DNA from 2 places in the Dickeya aquatica genome. Region 1 is predicted to be linked to the other one. Evidence: predicted binding sites of a transcription regulator. Region 1 holds the regulator's gene; the other holds the start of a gene.
The links. The regulator PurR, encoded in region 1, represses purine synthesis genes. The targets are predictions, from matches to a motif close to CANGCAAACGTTTGCNTG.
Positions count from the first base shown of each region.

Region 2: a site for PurR is predicted at 4,149-4,166, ahead of purM (phosphoribosylformylglycinamidine cyclo-ligase). Genes of this name have one in related genera too.

Region 1 is NZ_LT615367.1:2,735,623-2,742,139, forward strand. Features, by position in the region: gene rnt (ribonuclease T) at 81-758, shown strand; gene DAQ1742_RS12370 (Grx4 family monothiol glutaredoxin) at 806-1,159, opposite strand; gene DAQ1742_RS12375 (C40 family peptidase) at 1,496-2,542, shown strand; gene cydH (cytochrome bd-I oxidase subunit CydH) at 2,727-2,816, opposite strand; gene purR (HTH-type transcriptional repressor PurR) at 3,180-4,205, shown strand; gene cfa (cyclopropane fatty acyl phospholipid synthase) at 4,599-5,750, shown strand; gene DAQ1742_RS12395 (riboflavin synthase) at 5,833-6,483, opposite strand.
Region 2 is NZ_LT615367.1:3,072,882-3,079,398, forward strand. Features, by position in the region: gene bepA (beta-barrel assembly-enhancing protease) at 1-650, shown strand, start outside; gene arsC (arsenate reductase (glutaredoxin)) at 673-1,029, shown strand; gene hda (DnaA inactivator Hda) at 1,038-1,745, opposite strand; gene uraA (uracil permease) at 1,876-3,165, opposite strand; gene upp (uracil phosphoribosyltransferase) at 3,349-3,975, opposite strand; gene purM (phosphoribosylformylglycinamidine cyclo-ligase) at 4,229-5,269, shown strand; gene purN (phosphoribosylglycinamide formyltransferase) at 5,269-5,910, shown strand; gene galS (HTH-type transcriptional regulator GalS) at 6,197-6,517, shown strand, end outside.

The DNA of each region.
Region 1 (6,517 bases):
GTGACCTGCTTGCCTGCTGCATCCCATGGCAGAATTTGCCATAATGTGCATTGTATGTTGCTGAAGAAATTAAAAAACGAATGGCCGAAAAACATAACCTGAACGCCCTGAATGCACGTTTCCGTGGTTTTTATCCCGTGGTAATCGATGTGGAAACAGCAGGATTTAACGCGAAAACCGATGCATTACTGGAAATCGCGGCTATTACGCTGAAAATGGATGAAAGCGGTTGGTTAAAACCAGACGAAACATTGCATTTCCATGTTGAGCCTTTTGAAGGGTCAATTTTGCGCCCGGAAGCATTGGCCTTCAACGGCATCGACCCGAAAAACCCGTTGCGGGGTGCGGTCAGTGAATACGAAGCGTTGCACGAAATCTTCAAACAGGTACGCAAAGGCATTAAAGATCAAGACTGTAATCGGGGCATCATCGTAGCGCACAACGCCACCTTTGATCACAGTTTTCTCATGGCGGCGGCTGAACGTTGCAGCCTTAAACGCAATCCTTTCCATCCATTTGCCACGTTTGATACCGCGGCACTCAGTGGCCTGGTACTCGGCCAAACCGTGCTGGCCAAAGCCTGCATCGCAGCCGGTATTACGTTTGATGCCAGTCAGGCACATTCGGCTTTATATGATACTGAACGCACGGCAGAACTTTTTTGCGAGCTGGTCAATCGCTGGAAACGCCTTGGCGGGTGGCCGCTTTCGGCTGGAACAGAGAGTGGCACGCCGTCTGCTATCGGCGCAGAAGAATAACGCCATACGACATCAGGCAACAGCCGTTGCCTGATGTCTGGCCCGCATCAAGCCTGGGATTCATCCCCTTGCTGGAGTCTGTACTTATCGGCGGTTTCTTTGATCAGTGGTTGCAATTCCCCGCGCTGATACATTTCAATCACGATGTCACAGCCCCCAACCAGTTCGCCATCAACCCACAGTTGCGGGAACGTCGGCCAATTAGCGTACTTAGGTAATTCGGCACGAATATCCGGGTTCTGCAAAATATCCACATAGGCAAAGCGCTCACCGCATGCTGACAACGCTTGTACCGCCTGGGCAGAAAAACCACAGCTTGGCAGCTTGGGAGAACCTTTCATATACAGCAGAATCGGGTTTTCAGCGATCTGACGCTGAATTTTTTCAATTGTGGTCGTCATGGTTTATGCTTCCTTAAGCGCGTGATGCCCTATCAGTTAATGTCGGGCATAGAATTGCGGCCAGGCGCACCCCGCCGCTTCTCGTTCTATAATCAGGTATTCTAACGATAGCGATGGCCACAAAAAAACGCTATCTTTTGTAGGGTTTTACGATTTCGCATTCTCCCTGCGCTCAATCAGCGGTTGCTGATGGATAATTAAGCAAAAAATGGCCGTTGTTAACGTTTTCTCACTATTTTGTAGTAATAAAAGCCCTATCCCCACTTTTTTATCAGGCCATTTTGGGGAATACTGTAAAGATTGAACGATTGAGGACACCATTCGGTCAGCATTATTATGCGGTTATTTATTACGCTTTTTTTATTATTTTTCAGTAATCTGTTTTTTAATCTGGCACAGGCTACGCCTCACAGTAACGCTGTTTTACCACGCAAAAGCGGTGTGGCGACGGCGAATAAAGCCGTGGATGATGCTAAAAAAAATAAGACGGCGAAAAGTGCTAAAAAAAGCGCCAGTGCCACACCGGCCAAACCAGCACAAAAACACACAACAGCATCGGCTAACACCGCCAGCCACACGACTGCCACCTCACACACCAAAGCAGCCACAGGCAAAGCAGCTGTAGCTTCGACAGCCGCACGCAGTCACACGGCCAGCAACAGTAAAAAAGATAAAAAAGAAGAGAAAGGTTCTGTTGCTAAATCATCACAACCTGCGGGCAAAAACGCTAAGAAAACCCTCACTGAACAGGCAAAAAATGCGCACACGCAGCCGACAAAAGTCGCTCACGCCAGTGCCAAACACCCGAACAGCGAGCCACACTCTGGCTCCGGGCATACCACGGCAAAAAACCAAAAAGGCAAATCTGCCACTACGCATACAGCGACACTAGCCGCCAATGCCCATCATGGTAAGAATAAAAACGATAAGATGAGCAAGTCAGGCATAGCCATGAACCCGGCACACCAAAAGCGCTATCAGCACGCCAAGCAAACGGCAATGAATAAGCTCATGAGCCAGATTGGCAAACCTTATCACTGGGGGGGACGACACCCTATTTCTGGTTTTGATTGCAGCGGGCTGGTGTATTACGCCTACAAAGACGTGGTGAAAATTTCCATTCCACGAACGGCCAACGAAATGTTCCATTTACGCGATGCCGCCCCCATCAAGAAGAGCGAACTCGAAAGCGGCGATTTGGTGTTCTTTCGGATAACAAATCGTGGTGCAGCAGATCACGTTGGCGTTTATCTTGGTAATGGCCGCTTTATTCAATCGCCCCGAACTGGCTCTGACATAAAAATCAGCAAGTTAAGTGAAGATTATTGGCAGGATCACTACGTAGGCGCTCGCCGTGTGGTTACGCCAAAAACCATGCGCTAATGACACCACTGTCATAACTCTACCGCCAGCCCCCTCACCAGATGAAACAAGCCCCGAAAGCGCATCTGCTCATTCGGGGCTTGTTTCATCATTATTTTGCACGCGACAAAAAATGCGGCCGCGGTGATATCACATCTGCGCGAGAGGAGCCATCAGCCAATGGTGAGTCTCCGCGTACTCAGGGTTAATTCAGCACCGCACTCATGCTAAATATCACAATCACCGTCAGCGCAACGACTGTCGTGAACAACGACATTTTCAAATTCGTATCCATAAACCATCTCCTGTATTTGACAAATCGGTGGGCCATCACATCATCAGAATAGATGGATACCGATGAAAAGCATAATCAATATCTTGCCTATTATATGAAGGACGTTTAAAAAAACCGCTTTCCCCATCACAGAGATAACACGAATTACCTCTTCCACTTTTGAGTTAAATCGGCCAAAATTCGCGGTTTACTGTATGCACTGCGTTGGCCGCCCTCCCGGCTCCCCTTCCGGCTACACTTCGGCATGTCTCCTCCTGAAAATAGTGTTTGGCTGGAGAAGAATTCACGCAGGCAAACGATTAACAACATATTTACTGCTGTAACAGATACGTTGCTGTTACAACTGTTCAGGAGTCACCTAAGATGGCAACGATTAAAGATGTGGCAAAGCGCGCAGGCGTTTCGACCACAACCGTATCACACGTGATCAATAAAACACGTTTCGTCGCCGAAGAAACCAAGGCTGCGGTGCGTGCCGCCATCGAGGAGTTACATTATTCGCCAAGCGCGGTGGCACGCAGCCTAAAAGTGAATCACACCAAGTCTATCGGTTTGCTGGCCACATCCAGTGAAGCGCCCTATTTTGCTGAAATTATTGAAGCGGTAGAAAACAGTTGTTATGCCAGAGGCTATACGCTGATTTTGTGTAATTCCCACAACAATCTGGACAAGCAGCGCGCTTATCTGTCGATGCTGGCACAAAAGCGTGTCGATGGTCTGTTGGTGATGTGTGCTGAATATCCACCGGCACTGTTGTCGATGCTGGCCGATTACCGTCATATCCCCATGGTAGTGATGGACTGGGGGGAAGCGCACAGCGATTTTACCGACACAATTATCGATAACGCCTTCGCGGGCGGTTATATGGCAGGCCGTTATCTGATTGAGCGCGGGCATCGCGATATTGGTGCGATCCCCGGCTCACAAGAGCGTAACACTGGCAGCGGGCGCTACCTTGGTTTTCTTAAAGCGCTGAAGGAAGCCGATATTACGATACGCGAAGAGTGGGTGGTGCAAGGCGACTTCGAACCAGAGTCCGGCTATAAAGCCATGCACCAGATTCTGGCACAAAAACACCGCCCCACCGCGGTATTCTGTGGTGGTGATATCATGGCGATGGGCGCTATCTGTGCGGCTGATGAGCTGGGCTTGCGGGTACCTCAGGATATTTCGGTGATAGGGTATGACAACGTTCGCCATGCGCGCTATTTCACTCCGGCACTGACTACCATCCATCAGCCCAAAGAGCGCCTCGGCCAGGCCGCATTCTCCATGCTGCTTGATCGCATTACCAGCAAACGTGAAGAAGCACAGACTATCGAAGTTCACCCAACGCTGATAGAGCGCCGCTCCGTTGCTGATGGCCCGTTTGTGGACTATCGCCGCTAAATTGCCCCTTATCTTCATGCCTGTGGGGTTCACTTTCAGCCCGCCTGATTGAATCTATTGTGCGGCCCACGCCAGTCGAATCTTGCCGACAGGCGCGGGCAGTCATAAACTTGTCATTGCCTTTAACGACAATAATCATCATGTGACGATGCAGGATTGTGATGGCTCCTCACATCGCCCATTTTGCTGCCCTGCTCATTGAGCGCCACGGTGCGCATAATCACCACCGCCTTTCCGCGCCCAGTGGCAGACGCCTTTCGTAGCCGCTTTTCTCTTGAATACCGCTGAGTCTTCAGGGCCAGACGATGGATTGAGTCCACCGAATGTTCTTCATGGGTACAATGGTCTAACGAATTCCTTGCACTGCAATGTTGGCAAGGTAGGGGGGAAGTGATGAGCTCATCTTACGCAGAGGATCTGGGGAGTGCTGGCACGTCCTGGTTCCAGATAGTCAATAATATGCTGGCGGGCGCTGGTATTACTATCAATGGCTCGCACCCGTTTGATATACAGGTGAAAAATCCCAATTTCTACAAACGGATATTGCGGGAAGGTTCACTGGGGCTCGGCGAAAGTTATATGGATGGCTGGTGGGAGTGCGAGCGCCTGGATATGTTTTTTCATCGCGCTTTACGTGCCGGGCTGGAAAACCAATTGCCGCACCGTTTGCATGACACGCTGCGGGTACTGCTGGCAAGAGTGATAAACCTGCAATCCCGCCGCCGCGCATGGAGGGTGGGCAAGGCGCATTACGACCTCGGTAATGATCTTTTCTCACGTATGCTTGACCCGCACATGCAGTACTCTTGCGCTTACTGGAAACACGCCGAAACGCTCGAACAGGCACAGCAAGACAAGTTGCATCTGATTTGCGAAAAATTGCAGCTACGCCAGGGAATGACCTTACTGGATATCGGCTGTGGCTGGGGAGGCCTGTCAGCCTTTGCCGCACGCCATTATGGCGTTCGCGTGACCGGTATTACCATCTCGCGTGAGCAGCAGACGCTGGCACAGCAACGCTGCCAGGGCCTGGATGTGTCTATTCTGCTGCAAGACTACCGTGACATGCACCAGCCATTTGATCGTATTGTTTCTGTGGGGATGTTTGAACACGTTGGCCCTAAAAATTATGACACCTATTTTCAGGCAATCAGGCGTAACCTCAAGCCCAATGGGCTATTTTTACTCCACACCATCGGAGCAAATGCGACCAACCTGAAAGTCGACCCCTGGATCAATAAATACATTTTTCCCAATGGCTGCCTGCCTTCGGTTCAACATATCGCAACCGCCAGCGAACCTTATCTGGTCATGGAAGACTGGCACAATTTTGGTGCCGACTATGACCGTACACTGATGGCATGGTATCAACGCTTCCAGCAACACTGGCCTGTTTTATCCAGCCACTACTCCACGCGTTTTCAGCGCATGTTTAGCTATTACCTTAACGCCTGCGCAGGTGCATTCCGCGCACGCAATATTCAGCTTTGGCAGGTGCTGTTTAGCGTTGAGGGGGTTGAAGGAGGTCTGCACGTCGCACGCTAATCGGTTCGGCACAAGACCTCACGGTTTCATCCAGGAAGCATAATCCGGCGGCATAATCACACGCTTTGCCGCCGGGTGAGGGTTATTCGTCCTGCGCTGACGCCGCTTCTTCCTGTTGCCGGGCCAGCTGTGCTGCCATTACGCGCTCAACCGAATCAACAATCGCCTGTGTTTGCGGGTCTATTTCAATATTGATGCTATCACCGAGCCGCTTTTGCCCCAGCGTCGTCCTCTGGAGCGTTTCCGGGATCAGGTGAACACAGAAGCGGCTGCGTGTCACCTCCCCTACCGTCAGGCTGATACCATCAATACCGATGAACCCCTTGTGCAGCACATATTTCATCAGCGTGGCATCCGACAGACGGAACCAAATCTGGTGATTATTTTCTGAGGTCAGGATCTTTACTATCTCTGCTGTGCACATAATATGGCCGGACATGACATGCCCGCCAATTTCATCGCCATATTTGGCTGCACGCTCAACATTAACCCGATCGCCCACCTGGATATCACCCAAATTAGTCAGGCGTAATGTCTCTTTGATCAAATCGAAACTCACGCGATCGCCGTCAATCTCCGTTACCGTCAGGCAACAGCCGTTATGCGCCACAGAGGCTCCAGGCTCCAGGCCCGGCAGCAGTTCGGCAGGTAACTGGATAACATGAGTGCGGAAATTGGGTTTTTCATCGACAGACACGACCGTCGCCGTGCCCTGAACAATACCGGTAAACATGATGGTGTTCTGGCCTCCTGAATCGGGAATAAAC
Region 2 (6,517 bases), 340 kb from region 1:
AAGACTTTATGTTCGCCAAGGTACGAGTCCTGGGCATGTATAGTTCACAGGATAACCCTTACGGCCAGGCACTGCTCGATAACTGGGCCAAAGGCAACCAGCGCGAGCAGTTAGCCGCGCAATACGGGCGTGCAATACGCGCATATCAGGCCAAAAAATACGATGAAGCGCGCAATATCTTGCAACCATTGCTGGAGAAATCACGCGGTAATCTGTGGTTTTTAGACTTGCAGACGGATATTGATATCGGCCAGCAGCGCGCTGAACAGGCCGTCGTGCGGTTGCAGAAAATGGCAGAGGTACAGGGCAACCCGGTACTTGAACTGAATCTGGCCAACGCCCTGGTGGAAAGCCATAAGTCCGACGAGGCGTGTCGTATTCTGCGCAAGTACACCTATGCCCATCCCGATGATACCAACGGCTGGGATTTACTGGCGAAGGCCAGTGCTGCACAAAATAGGCGTAGTGAAGAACTGGCAGCCCGCGCCGAGGGGCTGGCGCTGACGGGCAAGCTCGACCAGGCTATCCGCCTGCTCAGCAATGCCAGTTCCCAAAGCAAACTGGGAAGCCTGGATCAAGCCCGTTATGATGCCCGTATCGACCAGTTACGTGCGTTGCAACAACGCTTCCGCCCTTATGAAAAATCCTGAGACAAGGTAAAAGGTAAATAGCATGAGCCAACCGGTCACGATGTATCACAACCCGCGCTGTTCCAAAAGCCGCGAGACGCTGGCACTGTTACAGCAGCAGGGCATCACCCCGAACGTGGTCTTGTATCTCGACACACCGCCGGATGCCGCCACCCTTGCCAGCCTGCTTGAAAAACTGGGGTTTGCCAGCGCCCGCGAACTGATGCGCAGCAAAGACGATCTTTACCGGGAACTGGGCCTGGCCGAAAAACACCTCAGCGAAGCACAACTGATTCAGGCAATGGTCAGTCACCCGAAATTGATTGAACGTCCGATTGTGGTTGCCAACGGTAAAGCCAGAATTGGCCGCCCGCCAGAACAGGTGCTGGACATTCTCTAACCCTGCAATTACAAATCGAGGATCTCTTTGACGAAGGGAATGGTGAGCTTGCGCTGGGCGGTGATGGAGGCGTGATCCAGTTGATCCAGCGTCATGAACAGCGTGCGCATTTGCCTGTCCAGCCTTTTCAACAAGAAACGGCTGACATCTTCCGGCAGCTCAAACCCGCGTAGCCGGGCGCGCAATTGCAGCGCCTCACCTTTCTCGTCGTCGGATAGCGGCTGTAAGCGATAAATCTGTCCCCAGTCAAGGCGTGAAGCCAGGTCAGGCAGTTGCAGATTAAGCTGACGAGGCGGGCGATCGCCGGTGATCAACAGCCGGGTTCGGCCACCTTCTTGTATCCGGTTGTAGAGGTTGAACATCGCCATTTCCCACTCGCTGTCACCGGCAATCGACTCAATATTATCGATGCACACCAGCGCCAGTTGCTCCATCCCTTCGAGCACATCAGTCACAAAGTAAGCCCGTTTATCAAGCGGTACATACCCCACTGCACGACCAAGACGGGATAATTGCGCGCACGCAGCATGCAACAGGTGGCTGCGGCCCCCGCCTTCGCGTGACCAGAAATAGATATAGCTACCATGCTCTTGTTCCAGAGCATTATGAATAGCGGCCAGCAGGGACGTGTTCTCACCCGGATAGAAACTGGCAAAGGTTTCATCATCAGGCAGATAGAGTGGCAGTGATAGCTGTGCCGGTGTGTTCAGAAGCACCTCAAACCAAACAGGCAGGAAAACGGAACGAGTTTAGCATAGAAACCGTTGGCGATTGAACCCGCACGATGATGCCGGTGTGCCGCCATGCACACCGGATCGTGCGACTTACATCTGTAAATACGGCGTATTAATGCCCGACAGCATCCTCTTCAGAGGCTTCTATCACCTCTTCTTCCTTGCGGAACTGACTAATGAGGCGAAACAGCAGGCTCAGGCAGATACCGACGACGGTGGCCAGTGCCATGCCTTTAAGCTCAACCGCCCCGAGATGGATTTTGGCACCGCTGACCCCAATAATCAGAATAACCGACGTCAGAATCAGGTTTTGTGCTTTGTTGTAATCCACTTTGGATTCGATCAGCACACGAATACCGGATGCGCCAATCACCCCGTACAGTAACAAGGACACACCGCCCATCACCGGTACAGGCACGGCCTGGATAGCGGCGGCCAGTTTGCCGACACAAGAAAGCAGAATGGCGATCACCGCGGCTCCGCCAATCACCCAGGTGCTGTAAACCTTGGTGATTGCCAGCACGCCGATGTTTTCTCCGTAGGTCGTGTTCGGCGTTGAGCCAAAGAAACCGGACAGCATGGTCGATATGCCGTTGGCAAACAGCGAACGGTGCAGACCGGGATCTTTCACCAGATCTTTTTTCACGATATTGGCCGTCACCACCAGATGGCCGATATGCTCGGCTATCACCACTAACGCGGCCGGTAATACCGTCAGCATTGCCACCCACTCAAAACGCGGTGTGTAGAATGTTGGCAGCGCAAACCAATGCGCCTGGACTATGGGCGCGAAATCGACCATTCCCATCACAAACGCGAGCGCATAACCGACCAGCACCCCAATGAGGATGGGAATAATCGCCAGAAAACCGCGAAACAGCACGGAACCCAGCACGGTAACGGAGAGTGTCACCAGCGAAACGGTCACGGTTTTGCTGTCCATTTCCACACCGGCTGCGGGCAATAATCCTGCCATATTCGCCGCCACACCGGCCAGTTCCAGGCCAATTACCCGCAACAATCGCCCCCATCGCAGCCGGGGGAAAATCACATTCAGCCAGCCCGTCCCCGCTTTTTTCACCACCAGCGCCACCAGGCAAAACAGCGCACCACACAAAATAAACCCGCCCAGCGCCACTTCATACCCTTGCGGTAGCAGTAAAAATACCGGTGAGAGAAAGGCAAAGCTGGAACCGAGATAAGCGGGAATTTTCCCTTTACAGATAAACAGATACAACAGTGTGCCGATACCGTTAAACAGCAATACGGTGGCCGGGTTTATCTTAAACAGCATCGGCACCAACACCGTTGCACCAAACATGGCAAACAGGTGCTGAAAGCTTAACGGAATCGTTTGCAAAAGCGGGGGTCGTTCACTGACGCCAATGGCGCGACGAGTCATCTTATTTTCCTCTGTATGTCATGCAATGACCGGAGTATCCGGCAGAAATGTCAGCCCTGTCGTCAATAACAGGCGCTGCAAAAATGTCGCCATCCGTGGTCAGCATGCGAACGCCAGGCACGCCTGCAACAGCAGCGCTGGCATACGCAAAAAAAAGCCGACTCGACAGTCGGCTTTTAAGCATCATTTGGTTCCGAACAGCTTGTCGCCCGCATCGCCCAGGCCCGGCATAATGTAGCCGTGTTCGTTGAGGCCCTTGTCAATCGATGCCGTGTAGAGCTCCACATCAGGGTGCGCTTTTTCCAGCGCGGCAATGCCCTCAGGCGCAGCAACCAGCACCAGCACCTTAATGCTCTGGCAGCCTGCTTTTTTCAGCAGATCAATCGTCGCTATCATTGAACCACCGGTCGCCAGCATCGGATCGACCACCAGCGCCATACGCTCATCAATGTTAGACGCCAGTTTCTGGAAATAGGGCACCGGCTCCAGCGTTTGCTCGTCACGGTACATGCCAACAACGCTGATACGCGCGCTGGGAACGTTTTCCAGCACCCCTTCCATCATGCCAAGGCCGGCACGCAGAATCGGCACCACGGTAATTTTCTTACCCTTTATCTGATCGACTTCAACCGGGCCACACCAACCCTCGATGGTCACTTTCTCCGTTGCCAGATCGGCAGTGGCTTCATAGGTCAGCAGGCTGCCCACTTCCGAGGCCAGTTCGCGAAAACGTTTGGTGCTGATGTCATGCTCACGCATCAGGCCCAGTTTGTGTTTGACAAGCGGGTGTTTTACCTCGACGATCTTCATTACTTTTCTCCCCATCGGCGGTTGGCGGCCAAAAAAATCGCGGGATTATACCGCTTTTTGAAATAAGCGCCATAGACTCGGGGCTGATCCAAATCAAGCCAGCACGGAAATTCCTCCCCTCCCCCGGCATCATCCGCTGGACGCTGGCGAAATCCGTGCGCACGAACACACTGCTCGCAAACGTTTGCTTACGCTGCTAGAATGAGCCCGCTCCATTTTTTAAACCAATCGTAACCTCCGTGGGGACTCCGCAGTGACCGATAAAACCTCTCTCAGCTATAAAGACGCAGGCGTGGATATTGATGCTGGCAATGCATTGGTAGACCGTATCAAAGGTGTAGTGAAACAGACCCGTCGCCCGGAAGTTATGGGAGGATTGGGCGGTTTCGGTGCGCTGTGCGCCTTGCCGCAAAAATACCGCGAACCGGTGCTGGTTTCCGGTACTGATGGTGTCGGCACCAAACTGCGTCTGGCGATGGATTTGCAGCGTCACGACACGATTGGTATCGATCTGGTCGCGATGTGCGTTAACGACCTAGTGGTTCAGGGCGCTGAGCCGCTGTTCTTCCTTGACTACTACGCCACGGGTAAGCTGGATGTTGACACCGCAACCCGCGTGATTACCGGTATTGCCGAAGGCTGCAAGCAGTCAGGCTGCGCGCTGGTTGGTGGTGAAACTGCCGAGATGCCCGGCATGTACCACGGTGAAGATTATGACGTCGCCGGTTTCTGTGTCGGCGTGGTTGAGAAGTCAGAAATCATTGATGGCAGTCAGGTGCGTGAAGGCGATGCGCTGATAGCGCTGGCGTCCAGCGGCCCGCATTCTAATGGCTACTCATTAATTCGTAAGATCCTTGAAGTGAGCCATACCGATCCCGACAAGGTTGAACTCGACGGTAAACCGCTGGCAGACCACCTGTTGGCTCCGACGAAGATCTACGTCAAATCCGTGCTGTCGCTGATCGAAAACGTCGAGGTGCACGCCATTTCCCACCTGACTGGCGGTGGTTTCTGGGAAAACATTCCACGCGTACTGCCGGAAGGTATGCAAGCCACCCTTGATGAATCAAGCTGGCAGTGGCCGCCGGTGTTCCAGTGGCTACAGCAGGCTGGCAACGTCAGCCGCCATGAAATGTATCGCACCTTTAACTGTGGCGTGGGCATGATTATCGCTCTGCCGGCCGATCAGGCAGACAAGGCTATTGCCCACCTTAACAGCAACGGTGAGACAGCCTGGCACATTGGTGTTATCTCCCGCACGGATGATGGCGGGGAAACGGTGGTCATCCAGTAATGAACACCATCGTTGTGCTGATTTCCGGTCAGGGAAGCAACTTGCAGGCGTTGATTGACGCCTGCGGGCAAGGCCGGGTGGCCGGGAAGATTTGCGCTGTATTAAGCAACAACCCGACTGCATTCGGCCTTGAGCGCGCCCGTCACGCCGGGATTGCGACGCATGTGCTGCAACCGGGTGATTACGCCAGTCGTAATGCCTTCGATGAGGCACTGGCCGCCGAGATTGAAAAATACCAGCCGGACCTGGTTGTGCTGGCCGGTTATATGCGAATTCTCAGTGCCGGGTTTGTCGCCCGCTTTCTCGGTAAAATGGTGAACATCCATCCCTCACTGTTACCGAAATACCCTGGGCTGCACACTCATCGTAAAGCACTGGAGAATGGCGACCACGAACATGGCACCTCAGTACATTTCGTGACGGAAGAGCTTGATGGTGGCCCGGTCATTTTACAAGCCAAGGTGCCGGTTTTCCCCGGCGATAGCGAACAGGATGTGCAAGAGCGGGTGCAGGTGCAGGAACACAGCATCTACCCGCTGGTGGTAAGCTGGTTTTTGGCCGGCCGTCTGGCGTTGCGTGATAACACGGCCTGGCTTGATGGACACCCCCTTCCTGCCAGTGGCTACGCGGCCGAAGAGTAATTCTGCTTTCCTCTGACGCCCTGAGGTTATCAGGGCGTCATCTGTCTGACAGCCGGTACGTTCCCGGCATCACCATTCTCCCTGTAACCCAGCCATGCTCCTGAGCAACACGCGGCTGGCGTGATGTAACCAAGAATGACCTTCGTCACAAAGGTTACAGAATTGTATGTAACCGTTTTCATGGTTGTGACCTGACTCACGCAGTCTCTCCATGCCCCCTGACAAAATAGCGCTGCGCCCCTCTCGGGTCGCCCTTGTGAACTCTCTTCCTTTGTGGTGAGTATTGATGATTACCATCCGTGATGTCGCGCGTCAGGCAGGCGTTTCAATCGCTACCGTATCCCGTGTGCTGAATAACAGCAGCGCGGTCACTCAACAGACTCGCGATCTGGTGCTGCAAACGGTCGGGCAACTGGGGTATCGCCCGAATGCCAACGCTCAGGCGCTGGCAACGCAGGTGAGTGATACCATCGGTGTGGTTGTAATGGATGTGTCCGACCCGTTCTTCGGTGCCATGGTCAAGGCGGTGGATACCGTAGCCCAGCGGCTGCAAAAACATGTCCTGATAAACAACTCCTACCATCAGGAAGAAAAAGAGCGCCATGCC